DNA from 2 places in the Tepidimonas sp. HKU77 genome. Region 1 is predicted to be linked to the other one. Evidence: predicted binding sites of a transcription regulator. Region 1 holds the regulator's gene; the other holds the start of a gene.
The links. Region 1 encodes HrcA, which represses chaperone genes, less so after heat shock. Its sites were predicted from a motif close to TTAGCACTCNNNNNNNNNGAGTGCTAA; they were not measured.
Positions count from the first base shown of each region.

Region 2: a site for HrcA is predicted at 1,873-1,899, ahead of rpoH (RNA polymerase sigma factor RpoH). Genes of this name have one in related genera too.

Region 1 is NZ_CP187300.1:459,228-462,935, reverse strand. It holds gene recN (DNA repair protein RecN) at 1-1, opposite strand, end outside; gene ACPP3B_RS02130 (NAD kinase) at 24-962, opposite strand; gene hrcA (heat-inducible transcriptional repressor HrcA) at 993-2,015, shown strand; gene rmuC (DNA recombination protein RmuC) at 2,041-3,522, opposite strand; tRNA gene ACPP3B_RS02115 (tRNA-Ile) at 3,615-3,691, shown strand.
Region 2 is NZ_CP187300.1:1,968,112-1,971,819, reverse strand. It holds gene secA (preprotein translocase subunit SecA) at 1-941, opposite strand, end outside; gene ACPP3B_RS09530 (hypothetical protein) at 1,131-1,433, opposite strand; gene ACPP3B_RS09525 (PQQ-dependent sugar dehydrogenase) at 1,415-1,726, opposite strand; gene rpoH (RNA polymerase sigma factor RpoH) at 1,928-2,878, shown strand; gene lysS (lysine--tRNA ligase) at 2,894-3,708, opposite strand, start outside.

The DNA of each region.
Region 1 (3,708 bases):
TGCCTCGGTCTCCTTGACGGGGGTCATGTGGCAACCCCTTCGTTCCAGTGCAGCTTGCGCCGCAGGGTATCGAAGTAGCTCCAGCCCACCGGGTGCAGCAGCCGCAGCGTGTGCACCGAGCGCCGTACCACAATGCGGTCGCCCGGCAGCAGGCTGGTAAACGTTTGCATGTCGAAGTGCGCGCTGGGTTCGCGTCCGGCGACCACTTCGATCACGATCTCGCCGTCGCTGGGCAGCACGATGGGGCGGTTGGACAGCGTGTGCGGCGCGATCGGCACCATCACCCAGCCGGCGATCGCGGGGTGCAACAGGGGGCCACCGGCCGACAGGGCGTAGGCGGTGGAACCCGTGGGCGAGGCGATGATGAGCCCATCGGCGCGCTGGTTGGCCACAAAGTGGCCATCGACCTCGACGCGCAGCTCGACCATGCTGGGGGCACCCCCGCGGTTGACCACCACGTCGTTCATGGCGATGGTCTCGAACACGCCATGCCCATCGCGCCAGACGCCGGCGTGCATGAGGGTGCGGCGCTCTTCCTCGTAAGCCCCGCGCAGCATGGGATGCAGGATGTCGGCGAACCGATCGAACGGAATGTCGGTGATGAACCCAAGCCGCCCCTGGTTGATTCCGATGAGGGGTACACCATAAGGCCCCAACTGGCGGCCGATGCCCAGCATGGTGCCATCACCCCCGACGACCAGTGCCAGGTCACAATGCGCGCCGATGCCCGCAACGTCGCGCGTGCCATCCCCCAGCGGGCCGATGTGGTGCGCCGTCTCTCGCTCCAGCGTCACCTCGCACCCTTGGTCGTGCAAAAAGTGCACGACCTGCTCCAGGGCCTCGCGGCTGCCACTGGCGTGGTATTTGCCCACCAGGGCCACGCGCTCAAAGCGCAACGCAGCACTGCCGTCCACGGACGCGACGGGCGATGCGGGCTGCACGGTGGGCGGTTTCATGCTCAAATTACAACACGAGAAAGCGACGGTGCCATGATGTTAGACGAGCGTTCCAAATTGCTGCTCAAGGCGTTGGTCGAGCGCTACATAGCGGACGGCCAGCCGGTGGGCTCGCGCACGCTGTCCAAGGCGGCCGGGCTCGATCTGTCGCCCGCAACGATCCGCAACGTGATGAGCGACCTGGAGGACTTGGGGCTGGTGGCCAGTCCCCACACCTCGGCCGGGCGCGTGCCGACACCGCGCGGCTACCGCTATTTCGTGGACACGATGCTGACCGTGCGGCGCGCCGAGCTGCCCACCATCGACGCCCTGCCCGCGCCGGCGTTGGCGGCCGACCAGCCGCGCCAAGTGCTCAGCCAGGCGGCGCAGCTACTGTCGCAGCTGTCGCACTTCGTGGGCGTGGTGCGGGTGCCGCGGCGGTCGGCCGTGTTTCGGCACATCGAATTTCTGCGTCTGTCGGAGCGCCGCGTGCTCGTTATTCTGGTCTCGCCCGACGGGGAGGTGCAAAACCGCATCCTGCACCCCCAGACGGAATTTACCCAAGATCAGCTGCAGTCGGCGGCCAACTACCTGAATGCGCACTACGCCGGGCTGGCGCTCGACGAGGTGCGTGCGCGCCTGCGCGACGAGGTGGATACCCTGCGCGGCGAGATTGCGGGGCTGATGGTCAAGGCGGTGGAGGCCGGCAGCGAGGCGGCCCAGACGGACGAGGTGGTGATCGCGGGCGAGCGCAACCTGCTGGAGGTCGACGACTTTGCGCGCGACATGAGCAATCTGCGTAAGCTGTTCGATTTGTTCGAGCAAAAAACCCAGGTCATGCGGCTGCTGGACATCTCGGCCCAGGCCGACGGGGTGAGCATTTTCATCGGTGGCGACAGCCAGGTGGTGCCATACGAAGAGCTCTCGGTGGTCAGCGCGCCGTATGAAGTCGACGGCCAAGTCGTGGGTACCTTGGGCGTCATCGGCCCGCAGCGCATGCCCTACGACCGCATGATCCAAATCGTCGACATTACCGCCAAGCTGGTCGGGCAAGCGCTCAGTCAGGGTCGGGGGGAGTGATCGCGCGAAGCCATTAGCAGTCTGCTCAGGCGGTATCGTCGTCCACTGCCAGCCAGTCGGTCGCGTCCAGTCCGGAGGGTGCGTCGGCTGGCAGCGCCTCCACGCCCCGCAGGCGGCGCTCGATGGCGCGTGTGCGCACGCCGATGTCGTCGAACTTGCGCGCCGCCTGGTCGATCGATTTGCGCGTGGCGTCGATGATCTGGCCGAATTTGCCAAACTCGGTCTTGACGCTGGCCAGGATGGCCCACACCTCGGACGAGCGCTTCTCGATCGCCAGCGTGCGAAAGCCCAGCCGCAGGCTGTTGAGCATGGCGGCCAACGTCGTGGGCCCTGCCAGCACGACGCGGCATTCGTTTTGTAGCGTCTCGACCATGCCGGGGATGCGGCAAGCCTCGGCGAACAGCCCCTCGGTGGGCAGGAACAGGATCGCGAAGTCAGTGGTCTTGGGGGGGTTGAGGTATTTTTCGCGGATTTTGCGCGCCTCGGCCTTGAGCGCACTGGCAAACGCCTGCGTCGCCCGGGCGATCGTGTCTTTGTCACCGCTGTCGTGCGCGTCCAGCAGCCGCTGATAGTCCTCCACCGGGTACTTGGAGTCGATCGGCAGCCACACCGTCTCCTGGTCGTGGCGCCCCGGCATCTTGATTGCGAACTCGACCAGCTCGTTGCTGCCCTCGACGGTGCGCACGTTGCGCTCGTATTGTTCGACGGTCAAGAGGCTGTCGATGAGCGCGCCCAGTTGCACCTCGCCCCACGTGCCGCGTGCGCGTACGTTGGTCATGACGCGCTTGAGGTCGCCCACGCTACCGGCCAGTTGCTTCATCTCGCCCAGGCCGGCGTGCACCTGCTCCAGCCGTTCGCTCACCAAGCGGAAGGAATCGCCCAGGCGCTGCTCCAGCGTGGCGTGTAGTTTTTCGTCGACGGTGCGGCGCATCTCCTCCAGCTTGGTGGTGTTGTCGGCTTGGATGGCCGCCAGCCGCTCGTTGAGCGCGGCACGCAGCTGCTCCGAGTTGTGCTGTGCCCCCTGCACCATCGCCTGCAACTGCTGTGCCACCGAATCCTGCAGCGCGGCAAACTGTCGGTGCATCAGGCCGCCCGTTGCTTCGAGCTGGTCCTTCAGGGCCTGCGACATCGCGCCCAACTGGGCGGAGACGTCGCGCTTGAGCGCTTCCAGCGTGGTCTGTGTGGCCTGCCCCAGTTCCTGTCGACCTTGGCGCGCTTCTTCCACGGTGCGGTCGAGTTTGGCGTCGAGCGTCTGGCGCGATGCCTCCAGCCGCTCGGCCGTGGCCGCCGTGAACTCATCGAGCCGGGTGTGCAGCCGCTCCACCCCGGCGTCGAGCCGGGCGCCCGTCTGCAGCAGCGCCTGCATTTGCTGCTCCAGCAGCCCCAGGCGGGCCGCCAAGTCGGCCGGTGTCTCGAAGCGCGGCCGACGCAGCAGCAGCACGAGCAGCAAAGCCACACCCAGCAGGCCCAGCCCGACGGCGGCCAGCAGCAAGGATTCGTTGGTCATGTCGGCATCCTCCCCAAGGGTCGATCCGCAAGCATAGCGCGTAAAGCGTGCCCACTGGCCGTCGCCGCCCCGTACAATGCAGGCCTCCGCTGGGGCCGTTAGCTCAGTTGGTCAGAGCAGGGGACTCATAATCCCTTGGTCGCAGGTTCGAGCCCTGCACGGCCTACCAGGAAAATCAATGGGTGA
Region 2 (3,708 bases), 1.3 Mb from region 1:
AAATGGTGCAGCAGCGTGATATGGGACGGGTCGTACAGCGATGCCCCCGCGGGCAGCAGGCCAGCTTGTGTGAGCAATTCCTCGGCCCGCTCGTGGCCTTGCTCGGTCAGGTGGATTTGGTGCGACTTCTCATCGACCGTGAAGTCGCCCGGCTCGATCACGCCTTCGCCTGTGCGCGGGTCGGCCTCGCCGATCTGGCGCTTCAGGTGCGGCACCAGGGTTTTGATCTTTTGGTACAGCTCGGTGTGGTCCTCGGCCTGGCCGCTGATGATGAGCGGCGTGCGCGCCTCGTCGATCAGGATCGAATCCACCTCGTCCACGATGGCGTAGTGCAGCCCGCGCTGAACGCGGTCGCGCGCCTCATAGACCATGTTGTCGCGCAAGTAGTCGAAGCCGTATTCGTTGTTGGTGCCGTAGGTGATGTCGGCAGCGTAGGCGGCTTGCTTTTGCTCGCGCGACATCAACGGCAAATTGACCCCGACGCTCAGCCCCAACCACTGGTAGAGCTTGCCCATCCACTGCGCGTCGCGGTTGGCCAAGTAGTCGTTGACGGTGACCACATGCACGCCCTTGCCGGTCAGCGCGTTCAGGTACACCGGCAGTGTCGCCGTCAGCGTCTTGCCCTCACCGGTGCGCATCTCGGCGATCTTGCCCTGGTGCAACGCGATGCCGCCGATGAGCTGCACGTCGAAGTGGCGCATCTTCATGACGCGCTTGCTCGCCTCGCGCACGGTGGCGAATGCCTCTGGCAGCAGCGCATCGAGTGACTCGCCATTGGCCAGCCGCTGGCGGAACTCGGCCGTCTTGGCCTGCAGTTGCTCGTCCGTCAGCATGGCGTACGAGGCTTCCAGCGCATTGATGCGCTCGACCGTCTTGCGGTAGCTCTTGAGCAGCCGATCGTTGCGGCTGCCGAAAATCTTGGTCAGAAAAGGGATGGCCATACAAACCCCACCGCACGGCCCGCCAGGCGTGCGGCTCAAAGAAAACGATGACGAGGTCGCCACCCCGCCCACGGCGGCGCGCAACCGATACCGAGCCCGCGGCACAGCGGCGCCCCGGGTCAGTCATATGGCCATTGTAGCCCTGTAGCAAGTCGCACCGTGGAACCTGCCGGCGCCCTGCCGGCGCGGCTATGTCGATCGGCCCGCCACGCGCACCTGCAGCACCTGCACCTCGGCATTGGCCGCACGCGCCGCCGCCAGCAGCACAGGGGTGAGCTGGCGCACCTTGGCCGCCACCGATGGATTGGCCGCCAGCAGGCACCACACACCTTCCTCCAGCGGACCCGCCGTCACCAAGGGCCGCAGCGCCGGGGGCAAATGCACGGCCACGCGCTGTAACAGGCGGCGCGAGGCCCAGGCGCGCTCGGCCACATCGGCCAGCACCGGGTGCGCGCGCACCGCCTGTTGCAAGGTCAGGACATTTCGGGACATATCCACCAAGTGTACGCGCAGCGCCGCGTGTGGTCTCTAAGCCGGTCAGGGCGCTGGCAACAACCGCAGCAGCCGTCCGGCGCCTCCACGATGCGGTAGCCAAAGTGCAATCGGCCCTCGTGCCGTGGCCGCTGCCGAAAGATGACCTGCACCTCCTGCAAGCGGGTCGCATCGGGTGCCAGCACCGCGCGCGCCAGCGCGGTCGCGTTGCCCTCTCCGTCCGCGCCGGGCTCGGCAAAACAGAAATAGAGCCAGCCAAGCCAGCGCTCAGCGGCCCACGCCACGCCACGCACGGGCGTCTGCTGCCCAACCCAAAAAACGCCAGATCACTGCCATGGGCGCAGCGTCGCCGAATGGCGGTGGGGCGTCAAGCCCGGGCAGCGGCATTTCCCTGGCGGGATGTTGGGCATCGCGCCCATCGCTTGGGGAACTTGGACGACTGGCACTCGATCAAAGAGAGTGCTAATATGGAAACCCACAGGAGAGGAGATCCCATGTCCACGACGCTTGCCCTCGCCCCGGCCACCCAGACGCTGCCGGCCGCCTCGTGGTCGAGCCGCGCGCTCGTGTTGCCACCGCTGGGCAACCTGGATGCCTACATCCGCGCCGTCAACCAGATCCCCATGCTCAGCGCGGAGGAGGAGCGCGAATGCGCCCGGCGCTGGCGCGAGCAACAGGATTTGGAGGCCGCCGGCAAGCTGGTCATGTCGCACCTGCGGCTGGTGGTGGCGATTTCGCGCCAGTACCTGGGATACGGCCTGCCGCAGGCAGACCTGATCCAGGAGGGCAACATCGGCCTGATGAAGGCTGTCAAGCGCTTCGACCCCGCGCAGGGGGTGCGACTCGTCAGCTACGCGGTGCACTGGATCAAAGCGGAGATCCACGAGTTCATCCTGCGCAACTGGCGCATGGTCAAGGTGGCCACCACCAAAGCGCAGCGCAAGCTGTTTTTCAACCTGCGCTCGCTCAAGCGCGGCTTCAAGGCCGACGCCGATGACGATGCCGTGGGGCGCGAACGCCTGACGGAGGCCGAGATCGACACCGTCGCCCGCGAATTGAACGTGCGTCGCGAAGACGTGATCGAGATGGAAGCCCGCCTGTCGGGCACGGACGTCGCGCTCGACCCGCTGCCGCAGGATGACCAAGAAGACCACCACGCCCCCATCGCGTATCTGGCCGATCAGCGCCACGAGCCGACGGCGGTGCTGGAGGCGCGCGAACGCGAGCGCCTGAGCTCGGAAGGCATCGAGCACGCGCTGGCCCAGTTGGATGAGCGTTCGCGGCGCATCGTCACGGCGCGCTGGTTGCAGGTCAAAGACGATGGCAGCGGCGGCGCCACGCTGCACGAGCTGGCAGAGGAATTCGGCGTCAGCGCCGAACGTATCCGCCAGATCGAGGCCGCGGCGCTCAAGAAGCTGCGCAAGGCGTTGGAGGCGTACGCCTAAGCCCTGGCCGGCCCCTCACTCCTCGCGCCGCAGCGCGGGGAACAAAATCACGTCGCGGATGCTGGGGCTGTCGGTCAGCAGCATGACCAGGCGGTCGATGCCGATGCCACAGCCGCCTGCCGGCGGCATGCCGTACTCCAGCGCGCGGATGTAGTCGGCGTCGAAGTACATCGCCTCGTCGTCGCCCGCGTCCTTGTTGGCCACCTGGGCGTGAAAACGGGCGGCTTGGTCTTCGGGGTCGTTGAGCTCGGAAAAGCCGTTGCCCACCTCGCGCCCGGTGATGTAGAGCTCGAAGCGCTCGGTGATGCTAGGGTCGGTGTCGCTCGCCCGCGCCAGCGGCGAAATTTCGGTCGGATGGTTGCAGATAAACGTGGGCTGCCAGAGCTTGTCCTCGACCGTCTCCTCGAAGTACAACACCTGCAGCCCGGGCAGGCTGCGGCGATCGAGCCGCTCCTTGACGGGGTCGACCCCCAGGCGGCGCAACTGCTCGCGCAACCAATCCGGGTCGTCCACGCGCTCGCCCGCGTCGGTGTGGCGCAGGATGGCTTCGCGAATGGTCAGGCGCTCGAACGGGGCGTCGAGGTCCACGTCGCGCCCCTGGTAGACCAGCCGGCCGCTGCCGCACACGGTGTGCGCTACGTGCCGGATGAGCCGCTCGGTGAAGGCCATCATGTCCACGTGGTTCCAGTACGCCGCGTAGAACTCCATCATGGTGAACTCGGGGTTGTGGCGCACACTGATCCCCTCGTTGCGGAAGTTGCGGTTGATCTCGAACACGCGATCGAACCCGCCCACCAACAGCCGCTTCAAGTACAGCTCCGGCGCGATGC